Regions from separate parts of the Gottfriedia sp. NPDC057991 genome, predicted to be linked through region 2. Evidence: a T-box and tRNA genes for the amino acid it is inferred to sense, from the RefSeq annotation. Region 2 holds a T-box; the other holds one or more tRNA genes.

Region 1 (5,979 bases), on a different contig from region 2:
CTGCGGGGGTTGACCCCGTGCCGGTTCGAGTCCGGCCCTCGGTACCATTTTTATAATATGCGCCCGTAGCTCAATTGGATAGAGCGTTTGACTACGGATCAAAAGGTTATGGGTTCGAGTCCTTTCGGGCGCGCCATATTGTTTCACCTGTAATTCTGAACGGGAAGTGGCTCAGCTTGGTAGAGCACCTGGTTTGGGACCAGGGGGTCGCAGGTTCAAATCCTGTCTTCCCGACCATTTAAAACATGGGGCCTTAGCTCAGCTGGGAGAGCGCCTGCCTTGCACGCAGGAGGTCAGCGGTTCGATCCCGCTAGGCTCCACTTAAAGAACTTAAATTAATTTATTATGGCGGTGTAGCTCAGCTGGCTAGAGCGTACGGTTCATACCCGTGAGGTCGTGGGTTCGACTCCCTCCGCCGCTACTTATTTAAGGACCTTTAGCTCAGCTGGTTAGAGCAGACGGCTCATAACCGTCCGGTCGTAGGTTCGAGTCCTACAAGGTCCACCACTTATAATGGAGTAATACCCAAGTCTGGCTGAAGGGATCGGTCTTGAAAACCGACAGGGGTGTAACAGCCCGCGGGGGTTCGAATCCCTCTTACTCCTCCATTTTTATTAAATTTCATACTAATGGAACTAACTTAGTTAGTATCTACATTATCGTGGGGTGGAGCACGAACGAATATGCTTCGAAGAAATTACTTCAGCATACCAATCGAGCTGCTACTTGCATAATCATCCTGAGATTGGGATGGTCTTAACGAAATAACTTTCATGGAACTATATTAAATAGTATCCACATTATCGCGGGGTGGAGCAGTCTGGTAGCTCGTCGGGCTCATAACCCGAAGGTCGCAGGTTCAAATCCTGTCCCCGCAACCAAATGGTCCCGTGGTGTAGCGGTTAACATGCCTGCCTGTCACGCAGGAGATCGCCGGTTCGATCCCGGTCGGGACCGCCATTTAAGTTGGCTCGGTAGCTCAGTCGGTAGAGCAGAGGACTGAAAATCCTCGTGTCGGCGGTTCGATTCCGTCCCGAGCCACCATCTTAAATACAAAAAATGATTATGATAATAAGCCGACTTAGCTCAATTGGTAGAGCACGAACGAATAAGCTTCGTAGCGAAACATCAGCGTACTTGTCGAAAAACACCTTGAATTATCTATATGAGACAAGGACGACTTTATGAAGATTACTACACAAAACCTAAGTTTGAGTGGGATATATGTTATATAAGTAACTATACAAAGTGATTTAATTAATAATAAGCCGACTTAGCTCAATTGGTAGAGCAACTGACTTGTAATCAGTAGGTTGGGGGTTCAAGTCCTCTAGTCGGCACTCTTTATGGCGGTCGTGGCGAAGTGGTTAACGCATCGGATTGTGGTTCCGACACTCGTGGGTTCGATTCCCATCGGTCGCCCCATATTTTGCGGGTGTAGTTTAATGGTAAAATAGAAGCCTTCCAAGCTTCGGTCGTGGGTTCGATTCCCATCACCCGCTTTTTATAAAATTTAATGGGCCTATAGCTCAGCTGGTTAGAGCGCACGCCTGATAAGCGTGAGGTCGATGGTTCGAGTCCATTTAGGCCCACCATTAATTTTATAATTAGTTTTTCCGCAGTAGCTCAGTGGTAGAGCACTCGGCTGTTAACCGAGTGGTCGTAGGTTCGAATCCTACCTGCGGAGCCATATGATAGAGAAGTACCCAAGTGGCTCAAGGGGCGCCCCTGCTAAGGGTGTAGATCGGGTAACCGGTGCGAGGGTTCGAATCCCTTCTTCTCTGCCATATTTTTTTTGGCCCGTTGGTCAAGCGGTTAAGACACCGCCCTTTCACGGCGGTAACACGGGTTCGAGTCCCGTACGGGTCATATCTAAAGCTCAGTTATTTGTGATAACACAGGTAACTGAGTTTTTTATTTGTCTTTTTTAGGATTTTAGTGAACGATATTTAGCTCAATACGGCTTTCTTCATTATATTAGAGTGTTCTCGTTCGTTTTAAGATGACAGGGAGTTACGTTGGGTCATTCTTTATCATTTTTTGATATGCTTTAATTTCATCATCTGAAAAGATATTAGTTGCTAAGCGTTTCACTCAACTCAAGTATTCTTTGAATTCGTTAAATTCATATCCTTGTCCTCTCTCCATTGTCTCGCTCTTCCCCTTACCCATTAATCTTTATTCGGATCACATATTCTTCATTTTCAATACTAATATCCTTTTCACTCATTTTAAATCCAAACATCAAGAGTTGGTCTATTAACTATTATCCTTCTTCCATAGAAATTAGAAAGCAAGAAATTGAAAGCAAGCGCATTATCTTAGTGTTAAAATGTGAATAGCTAAAGATGAGGTGATTAAATGAACGGATTAAATAATGAGGTCATGTGGAATGCAGTTGAATCATGCAATGAAAACTATGATGGAGTGTTTATTTATGCAGTTAAGTCTACTGGGATCTGTTGTAAACCCTCGTGTAAGTCAAGAATCCCATTAAAAGAAAATGTATCATATTATCCGTCATTTTCTTTGGCAATTAACGATGGATACCGTCCATGTAAAAGGTGTCGCCCTGATTTACTTTACTCAAATGAAGAGGATATTATTTTATCAGCTAAACATTTTATTGAAAAAGAATATCGAAATAGCTTAACATTGGATCGGTTAGCAATTGAAGTTGGAGTAAGTAAATTTCATTTGCAAAGATTATTTAAAAAATCCACTGGTTTATCACCGTTAGAATACGCAACTAAGTTAAGAATGATAGAAGCTTTAGGATTGTTACGAGATACTGAGAAAACGATAACTGAAATAGCGCATAAACTTGGCTTTAAAAGCTCGGCACATTTTTCAAGCATGTTTCGTCATCGTTTTAATTACACTCCAACTACATTCAGAAAGGGGTTAAATAAATGAAATTAAAAGATGGAATAGCTTTATTGAGCCTAGCTGCATTATGGGGAGCTTCATTTTTATTTATTCGAATAGCTTCACCAGTTTTTGGACCAATTTTAACAATACAAGGAAGAGTTACAATTGCTGCTTTTGCCCTGGTACTATATTTGGTTATTACTAAAAAATCATTAAACTTTAAAAAGAGATGGAGACAATATTTAATAATAGGGGCATTAAATGCAGCAATTCCATTTACATTAATTGCTACATCAGCATTGCATCTGACAGCCTCAATGTCATCCATTCTAAACTCTTTGACGCCACTATTTACTGCGCTTGTTGTCTTTTTATGGACGAAAGAAAAGTTGAGTATGCGAAAGTGGACTGGAATAATAGTGGGAGTAATAGGAGTGATCTTGTTAGTAGGATGGAGTTCAATTCCGTTTACTTATGATGTTAAAATAGCAATTGGACTTGCAGTTTTGTCGACTATTTCATATGGACTTGCAGGTGTTTATGCAAAGAAAGCATTTATTGGGGTGCCACCACTTTCACTTGCAGCTGGTCAACAAATTGGTGCTGCAATTTTACTTTTACCTTTTACATTTCTAAATTTCACTGCATTTACAGATAAAGTATCGGGAGTTGCGATATTAGCAGTTCTAGGATTAGCATTATTATGTACTGCTATAGCCTATTTATTGTATTTTTATCTTATCGAAAGTGTTGGACCTACCAAAACATTAAGTGTTACTTTTTTAATACCTGTGTTTGGAATGATCTGGGGAGTTCTTATTTTGAAAGAACATATTACATTAGGAATGTTGTTTGGTTTTCTAGTCATTTTATGTGGTGTATTTCTAATTTCAGATATTCGTTTACGTGTAGTATCATCAAGTAAGCGAATGCACGTTTAATAGGTTTTTAAATAATAAGACAAAAAAGGATTTTCGTAAAAACGAAGATCCTTTTTACTATATTACGATTGTTGTTTTATTGAGCTAAAAAAAGGTGTCTAAACATAGGAGGTAGCACATCTAGGAAAATAATGATATTGACACGAGATTTAGTAACTTTGAAGTGAAGCTATTTACATGGATCTCAATAATTTTATTGCATTGCCTAAAACGAATGTTAGTTAATTTAATTCCACTATTTTGATCAACATGTATTTTTGCTTGGTCTTCCATATAACCGCATAAGTTGAATTTTAGTTTAGATATTATTTTTAATTTTGCACCTGAATTTCCAAATAATTTGTTAGTGATTTCTAAATATTTTTCAAAAAAAACTCTCCCTCTTAATCCGACAATCTTCGACAAATCTTTTTAAATATAAAGTTTATATGAGATAAAAGTGTGAAATATGAATGAAATTTTATGAAAAATCAAATTTTTACAAATTGTTACAAGGGAATTCCGAAACGCAATGTATAAAAATACATAAATATTCGTTCGACAAATTCGACATTTTTACGACAAATGCAATAATGACAACGGTTTCATGAATGGTTATTCATTTTGCGAAAAAATTTTTTGAATTTTTTTTGCATAAAAACAAGGTGAATATATATATTTGTAGAATATTAAGAGATAGAAGAATTTAAGAGATTGTAATGAGGTGAGGATGTTGCTTTTGACACGGCCAACTGAGTTTGATGTACATTTATTCCATGAGGGAAGTTTATTCCATAGCCATGAATGTTTTGGGGCACATGTAGTAAAAAAAGGGGATAAAGTTGGAACTATTTTTACAGTGTGGGCTCCACATGCGCAAGGTGTCTCAGTTGTTGGGGACTTTAATAATTGGAATGGTTCTGATCATAAAATGGAAAAGTTGAACGATCAAGGGATTTGGACGATATATATCCCCGAAATTGGTCATGGGACGATATACAAATATGAAATTTCAACCAAACAGGGTGATGTTTTATTAAAAAGTGATCCTTTTGCTTTCTATAGTGAACTACGACCAAGTACAGCTTCGATCGTTTATGATCTTTCGGGCTATAAATGGAAAGATGCAAAATATCGTAAGCAGAAATTTAAAAAGTCTGTATATGAAGAACCAGTTTTGATTTATGAAGTACATTTAGGTTCTTGGAAAAAGAAGAAAAACGGTGACTTCTACACTTATGCAGAACTAGCGACAGAACTAATTCCATATGTAAAAGATCATGGTTTTACACATATTGAAATATTACCATTAGTCGAACATCCATATGATCGTTCTTGGGGGTATCAAGGAGTAGGTTATTTTTCTTCTACTAGTCGATATGGAAATCCCCATGAGCTAATGAGCTTTATTGACGAATGCCACCAGCAAGGATTAGGAGTCATTATGGATTGGGTGCCTGGTCATTTTTGTAAGGATTCTCACGGATTATACATGTTTGATGGTGAACCTACATATGAATATGAAGGTTATGATGCTAGAGAAAATGAAGTATGGGGAACAGCGAATTTTGATTTATCAAAACCAGAAGTAAAATCATTTCTTATTTCAAACGCCTTATATTGGATGGAATATTTTCATATTGATGGTTTCAGAGTAGACGCTGTTGCAAATATATTATATTGGAAAAATAGAAATGAAGAGAATCCTTTTGCAACTCACTTTTTAAGAAGATTAAATGAAGCGGTATTTGAACACGATCCACAAGTATTAATGATTGCAGAAGATTCTACTGATTGGCCATTAGTTACTGCACCTACATACGAAGGTGGATTAGGTTTTAATTTTAAGTGGAATATGGGTTGGATGAATGATGTTTTGACTTATATGGAGACTCACCCAACGGAAAGAAAGCATCATCATAATCAGATGACTTTCTCGTTTTTATATGCCTTCTCAGAAAATTTTGTTTTACCTTTTTCACATGATGAAGTAGTACATGGTAAGAAATCTTTGCTAAATAAAATGCCAGGTACATACGAAGAAAAGTTTGCTCAATTAAGGGTACTATTTGGTTATTATTTATCTCATCCAGGTAAGAAGCTCTTATTTATGGGAAGTGAATTTGGGCAATTTGATGAGTGGAAGGATTTAGAGCAAGTTGATTGGATCATTAAAGATTATGAATAT
Region 2 (5,979 bases):
ATTAAACTTTGTATTGAAAAAGGATTCGTTACTGGTGATGTGATCGTGACAGATTCAACTCATATAAAAGCTGTAATAAATTAAGTAAAATATCGGGATGAGACTAGGCAGAAAATGATGAAATAGTCCAAAAAAGACAAAATGGGAAAGGAGATTTAGCTCCTTTCCCATTTTGTCAACAGCCCCATTTGGCGTCTTATTTAAAGTCCTTCCAAGAGATATTACTCTCGTTTAATAACTCTTCGAATGATTTATTTTTCTCACGTAATCTCTTTTCTTCACGAATACGTGCTTCTTCTTCCTCTTTTTGCTGCGTTTCATTTTCTTGCAATTGTTTTTTTGTATTTTTTAATTTTTGAAGAATTTCTTCATTCATTAATGATCCTAATGATATTTTTTCTTTCTGTTCGTACGTCGGTTTTACAGGCTGCTGTGGTTTTCTTTTTTTCATTTTATATCACCTTCCATTTCCATTATTTTATCATTTATTTATAGTAGAAAGAGAAGTATTTCATCTTTGCTTATATTATAAAACTACTATTTCATTTTTTTCAAATGCTAAAACTTATATTCTTTTATCGTTTTAAAATGTTGATCTGAATGATCGTGCTTCATAAAAACAATAGGATGCCGCAGCATCCTATTGTCCATTTTTATATTTAAAAATCTGCATTTCCTGGTGTACGTGGGAATGGTATTACATCACGGATGTTCTTCATTCCTGTTAAATACATAACAAGTCGTTCAAATCCAATTCCATAACCAGAATGTTTTGTACCGCCGTATTTTCTAAGCTCCAAATACCACCAGTAATCTTCTTCATTCATACCAAGTTCTTTGATTCGCTCTACAAGGACGTCTTCTCTTTCTTCACGTTGACTTCCTCCGATTAACTCGCCAATACCAGGAACTAGTAAGTCTGTCGCAGCTACTGTCTTGCCATCCTCATTTGCTCTCATATAAAATGCTTTAATTTCTTTCGGATAGTCAGTTACGTATACAGGACGCTTGTAAATTTCCTCACTTAGGTAACGTTCATGTTCAGTTTGTAAATCTGTTCCCCATTCAACAGGGTAATCAAACTTTTTACCAGAGTTCTGTAATAATTCAACAGCTTCAGTATAAGAAACTCTACCAAAGTCAGATTCTAATGCATTCTTTAATCTTTCAATAAGTGTTTTATCAATAAAGCTATTAAAGAAGTCCATTTCTTCAGGTGCTTGTTCAAATATGTAATTAATGACATATTTGATCATATCTTCACCCAGGTCCATGATATCCGGTAATTCTGCAAAGGCAACTTCTGGCTCGACCATCCAGAATTCAGCGGCATGACGTGCAGTATTTGAATTTTCTGCTCTAAATGTTGGACCAAATGTATACACATTACGGAAAGCAAGGGCATAAGCTTCTCCATTTAATTGGCCACTTACTGTTAAGTTAGATTCTTTACCGAAGAAATCTGCACTTTCATCAACTTTTCCGTCTTGAGTTTTTGGAAGTTGGTTTAAATCCATTGTTGTAACACGGAACATTTCTCCTGCGCCTTCTGTATCACTTCCCGTAATAATCGGTGTATGTACATAGACAAAACCTTTTTCTTGGAAGAATTTATGAATTGCATATGATGCAAGAGATCTTACTCTGAAAACCGCTGAGTAAGCATTCGTTCTTGGACGTAAATGAGCAATTGTTCTTAAATATTCAAGAGAATGTCTCTTTTTTTGTAATGGAAAATCTGCATCTGATAATCCTTCAACAACTATTTTAGTCGCTTTAATTTCAAAAGGTTGTTTCATTTCCGGAGTTGGAATAAATTCACCTTCTATTAAAACAGTAGAGCTAATCGGTAACTTTGTAATTTCTTTGAAGTTATCAAGATTGTCCTCAAATACTATTTGTACACTCTTAAAGAATGTACCGTCGTTTAACTCCATAAAACCAATTGTTTTAGAATCACGAAGAGTGCGAATCCATCCTGAAATTTGAACGGTTTTGTCTTTAAAATTTTCTTGATTTCTGTATAAATCTTTTACTACAGTCTTTATCATAATTAGCCTCCTTATGTTAATTTCCCAATAAAAAAAGCCTTCTATCCCTATAAAAGGGACGAAAGACTAACTTCCGCGGTACCACCCAAATTGTCATAATATGACCAACTTTAAAGCTAACACTGCTTATCCCAGTTAATAACGTGCTGGTAACGTCTAAGCCTACTTAAGGGATCCCTTTCGGTTAGAACTCAAAGGTGTTCTTCATTCATGCTTCATCACTAGGCTTCCACCGTCCCTAGCTCGCTATCGAATATAGCAAAAACTACTTTCCTTTTCATCGATTTAAAATATGTAGTTTTTAAAGGAATTTTTCTTGTATAATTTATCATAAATCATAATCTCTTGTCTAGTTGTCCACCAAAATATATTCATTGGTATCTCTACTTTTAAACACTTTAACTTAATTGAATCTATTTGATACACAAACATTTTCCACTTAGAGGCTTTACAAACCCTTTTTACTTACTCATAAACACCTTATGGGTAATCAAACTCCATTACTCATGAATCTTGTTATATCATAGGAGGTTTATTTATGAACATTAAGCGACAATGTTCAATTTTCAAACTTGTCATTCTTGATTTAATTGTCAAAATCCCTTTATTAAATTTTCTTTTTCCTATGATACACTTTACTAAAAAGGAGGGTTTTTATTTATGGCTAGAGCAGAAGAATTGTTAAAGGATAAATTTGTTTGTTCGAAATGTAAACATACACACGCTAAAACTAAAGAAGTATCAATGTCCGGCTCAGGTTTAAGTAAGTTACTAGATATTGATTATAATCATTTTTTATTTGTTTCTTGTTTAAATTGCGGTTTTGTTGAAGTTTATAATCCTTCAATTTTAGAAGGTAAAACCCGTGGTGAGTTAACTACAATTCTTGATATTCTTTTTGGATAGAGAGTGATGGTTCTATTATGATGATTTGGCTTGTTGTAGCTGTACTTTTTCTCATTTATTTTATTGGAGTTGGCTACTATTTTACGCAGCAAGTTTTGTTTATGAAAACAAATTCACTTGAGTTTATTTATCAGCGCGAGTTGGAAAATTTCCGATTTGATGAAGGATTGTATCGATCTGTTCAAAAACAACCCTTTTCTATTCAATCTCGTTATGGATATGAATTAAAGGGATACTTGTTTGAGGCCTTTGATACAAATAATTGGGTCATTATTACCCATGGTGTAACGGTTAATAAGAATAACTCAATTAAATATGCTGAGCTATTTTTAAGGCTTGGCTTTAATGTACTTACTTACGATCATAGGCGACATGGGGAGTCAGGTGGTCATACAACTAGCTATGGATATTATGAGAAATATGACTTACAATCTGTTGTTCAATATTTAAAAGATTTAAAAGGTGAGATTGTTCTTGGCATTCATGGAGAGTCAATGGGAGCATGTACAATGCTACAATATGCTGGTTTTGTTGAGGATTCTGCAGCTTTCTATATTTCAGACTGCGCGTTCTCTACATTTGAGGAACAGCTTACATATCGTTTGAAAATGGATTATAAACTTCCTAAATGGGCAATCCTTCCAGTCTCTAGCATTTGGTTAAAGCTTCGGAATGGATTTTTTATTAAAGATATTTCCCCTTTACTGGCAACACATAATATTAAAAATCCTGTTTTATTTGTTCATAGTAAACTAGACCCTTATATTCCATTTACACATACACTTAAATTATTTGAAGCAAAAAATCAAAATAAGAGAGAACTATTCATTGCCGAAAATGGTGCCCACGCTATGAGTTTGAATGAAAACAAAGATGATTACTATTCAATTGTTTCTTCTTTTTTAACTAATATTGGCGTTAACCATCATTCAATATAAAAACTGGACAGAGTTTTTCTCTGCCCAGTTTTGGTTCTATTAAAGAGCTGCCTCTAAAATTTTCAATGCATCTTCTTGGTCTAATTTTTTAAAGTTACCAAACGGACCATATTTAACCGTTTTAGCAGCCATTTCAGGTAGTTGTTCTTTTGTAATACCGTACTCACTTAAACGACTTGGTGCACCTACCTGATTCCAGAATGTGCGTAATGCTTTAATACCAGCTAATGCCCATTCTTCTTTTGACATTGATTCTTGCCTAATATCAAATACTCTAGCTGCAAATTGACAGAAACGATCAACATTTTCGCTCATTACATATTCCATCCAATGTGGGAAAATAATTGCTAATCCTCCGCCGTGTGGAATATCTGTTACTGCAGAAACTGCATGCTCTATATTATGTGTAGCCCAATCACCTTGGACACCCATACTTAAGATTCCATTTAATGCCATCGTTCCACTATATAATAGCGTTTCACGCGCTTCATAATCATCCAATTTCTCTACTGCGATCGGAGCAGTTTCAATAACTGTTTTTAAGATCCCTTCACAGAAACGATCTTGAATTTTTGTATTCGTTCCATGGTGGAAATATGACTCAATAACATGTGACATTATATCCACTGATCCATAAACTGTTTGATCACGAGGAACTGTAAATGTATTTTGAGGATCTAGTATTGAAAACGTTGGGTAACTAAATTTACTTCCCCAACCTAATTTTTCATTTGTTTCCCAATTTGTAATAACTGACCCAGCGTTCATTTCTGAACCAGTTGCTGCAAGCGTTAATACTGTTCCAAATTTTAATGCATCTGTTGGGAATGCTTTACGTGTAATAATATCCCAAATCTCACCATCAAATTTCGCACCAACTGCAATAGCTTTTGTACAGTCGATTACAGAACCACCACCAACAGCTAAAACAAAGTCAATATTTTCGTCTTTACAAATCTGTATACCTTTATGAACTGTTGATAATTTCGGATTTGGTTCAACCCCGCTAAGTTCATAAACTGTTTTATCGGCTTCTTTAAGAATACCTACTATTTGATCGTATAGGCCATTTCTCTTAATACTTCCACCACCGTATACAAGTAAAACATTCTTTCCAAAGCTAGCAGCTTTTTCTTTTAACTTTTGTACACTATCTTTACCAAATATTAATTCTGTTGGATTTGCGAATGTAAAAAAATTCATATGTATCCCTCCTATTGTTCAAACTTAATTTTAACTTAAACAATCGAAAGGATGCATCTTAAACGACTTTTGTTTCGAATATTTTTTTATTTATTGGGAACACTAAATAATCGTACGAATGATTCATTATAAATCTAACTTTCTCATATTTAAATCCCACTTTTTCATATAATCGGCGAGCAGTAGGTTTGTCTTGATCAACATTTAATGAAACACGTGCAATTCCTTTGTTTTTGGCAAAAGAAAGTAATCCTTCTAATAATTCAGTTCCAATTCCTTTGCCTTGATAATCTGGATGCACTGACAATGTATCAATATAAAAATCTTCATCATCTGCTTCCTTATCTACTTTAACATGTTGGATATTTAAATTACGACTTATTATTTCAAGCATTTCACGATCAAGTACTGATAATTCCAAGGAATGGTAGGCTATAATCACCCCTACAATTTTTCCTTCAATTTCTTTAACTAAACAATTATGGTAACTTAGTCGATTTTGTTCAGATTGAACATAATATTCTAAAATTGGGGTTGCTTGTTCGTATGATGTTGTCCCTGTTAACATAAATACAATATCTTCAATCGCTTGTACAATTAGAGGGACAATTTGTTTGGCATCTTCTTTTTTTGCTATTCGAATCATGAATTGTCACTCCTTAACTTAAATTTTCACTTAGTTATCTTTAACATTTTTTTAGTAAAAAAAAATAACCTTTTCATTTTATACTAAATTCATGTTAATTTCATGTTAAAAATTAATACTTTATTAAAACACCCCATTTATTTTAACATAAATTTAATATATAATAACTTTAAGATGTGTAGGAGGAAATTTAATATGTCTGATGTTCAAATTAAGGTTTTAGATAATGGTCCTT

The links. The T-box of region 2 lies ahead of asnS (asparagine--tRNA ligase). A T-box ahead of a tRNA ligase gene usually reads a tRNA of that ligase, here a tRNA-Asn.
Region 1: it has a tRNA-Asn gene. The T-box ahead of asnS (asparagine--tRNA ligase) is inferred to sense a tRNA for this amino acid. The anticodon was not compared.

Annotation. Positions count from the first base shown of each region.
Region 1 covers NZ_JBHVQN010000007.1:269,966-275,944, reverse strand. Annotated here, with positions in the region: tRNA gene ACFVR2_RS22160 (tRNA-Leu) at 1-47, shown strand, start outside; tRNA gene ACFVR2_RS22155 (tRNA-Arg) at 60-136, shown strand; tRNA gene ACFVR2_RS22150 (tRNA-Pro) at 161-237, shown strand; tRNA gene ACFVR2_RS22145 (tRNA-Ala) at 248-320, shown strand; tRNA gene ACFVR2_RS22140 (tRNA-Met) at 348-421, shown strand; tRNA gene ACFVR2_RS22135 (tRNA-Ile) at 431-507, shown strand; tRNA gene ACFVR2_RS22130 (tRNA-Ser) at 516-608, shown strand; tRNA gene ACFVR2_RS22125 (tRNA-Met) at 805-881, shown strand; tRNA gene ACFVR2_RS22120 (tRNA-Asp) at 885-960, shown strand; tRNA gene ACFVR2_RS22115 (tRNA-Phe) at 969-1,044, shown strand; tRNA gene ACFVR2_RS22110 (tRNA-Thr) at 1,268-1,340, shown strand; tRNA gene ACFVR2_RS22105 (tRNA-His) at 1,350-1,425, shown strand; tRNA gene ACFVR2_RS22100 (tRNA-Gly) at 1,432-1,502, shown strand; tRNA gene ACFVR2_RS22095 (tRNA-Ile) at 1,519-1,595, shown strand; tRNA gene ACFVR2_RS22090 (tRNA-Asn) at 1,616-1,690, shown strand; tRNA gene ACFVR2_RS22085 (tRNA-Ser) at 1,697-1,787, shown strand; tRNA gene ACFVR2_RS22080 (tRNA-Glu) at 1,798-1,869, shown strand; gene ACFVR2_RS22075 (bifunctional transcriptional activator/DNA repair enzyme AdaA) at 2,362-2,916, shown strand; gene ACFVR2_RS22070 (DMT family transporter) at 2,913-3,812, shown strand; gene glgB (1,4-alpha-glucan branching protein GlgB) at 4,522-5,979, shown strand, end outside.
Region 2 covers NZ_JBHVQN010000001.1:830,790-836,768, reverse strand. Annotated here, with positions in the region: gene ACFVR2_RS04205 (transposase) at 1-84, shown strand, start outside; gene ACFVR2_RS04200 (YqkE family protein) at 197-451, opposite strand; gene asnS (asparagine--tRNA ligase) at 660-2,051, opposite strand; T-box leader at 2,103-2,341, opposite strand; gene ACFVR2_RS04190 (zinc ribbon domain-containing protein) at 2,712-2,957, shown strand; gene ACFVR2_RS04185 (alpha/beta hydrolase) at 2,975-3,895, shown strand; gene ACFVR2_RS04180 (iron-containing alcohol dehydrogenase) at 3,935-5,098, opposite strand; gene ACFVR2_RS04175 (GNAT family N-acetyltransferase) at 5,157-5,744, opposite strand; gene ACFVR2_RS04170 (CDGSH iron-sulfur domain-containing protein) at 5,940-5,979, shown strand, end outside.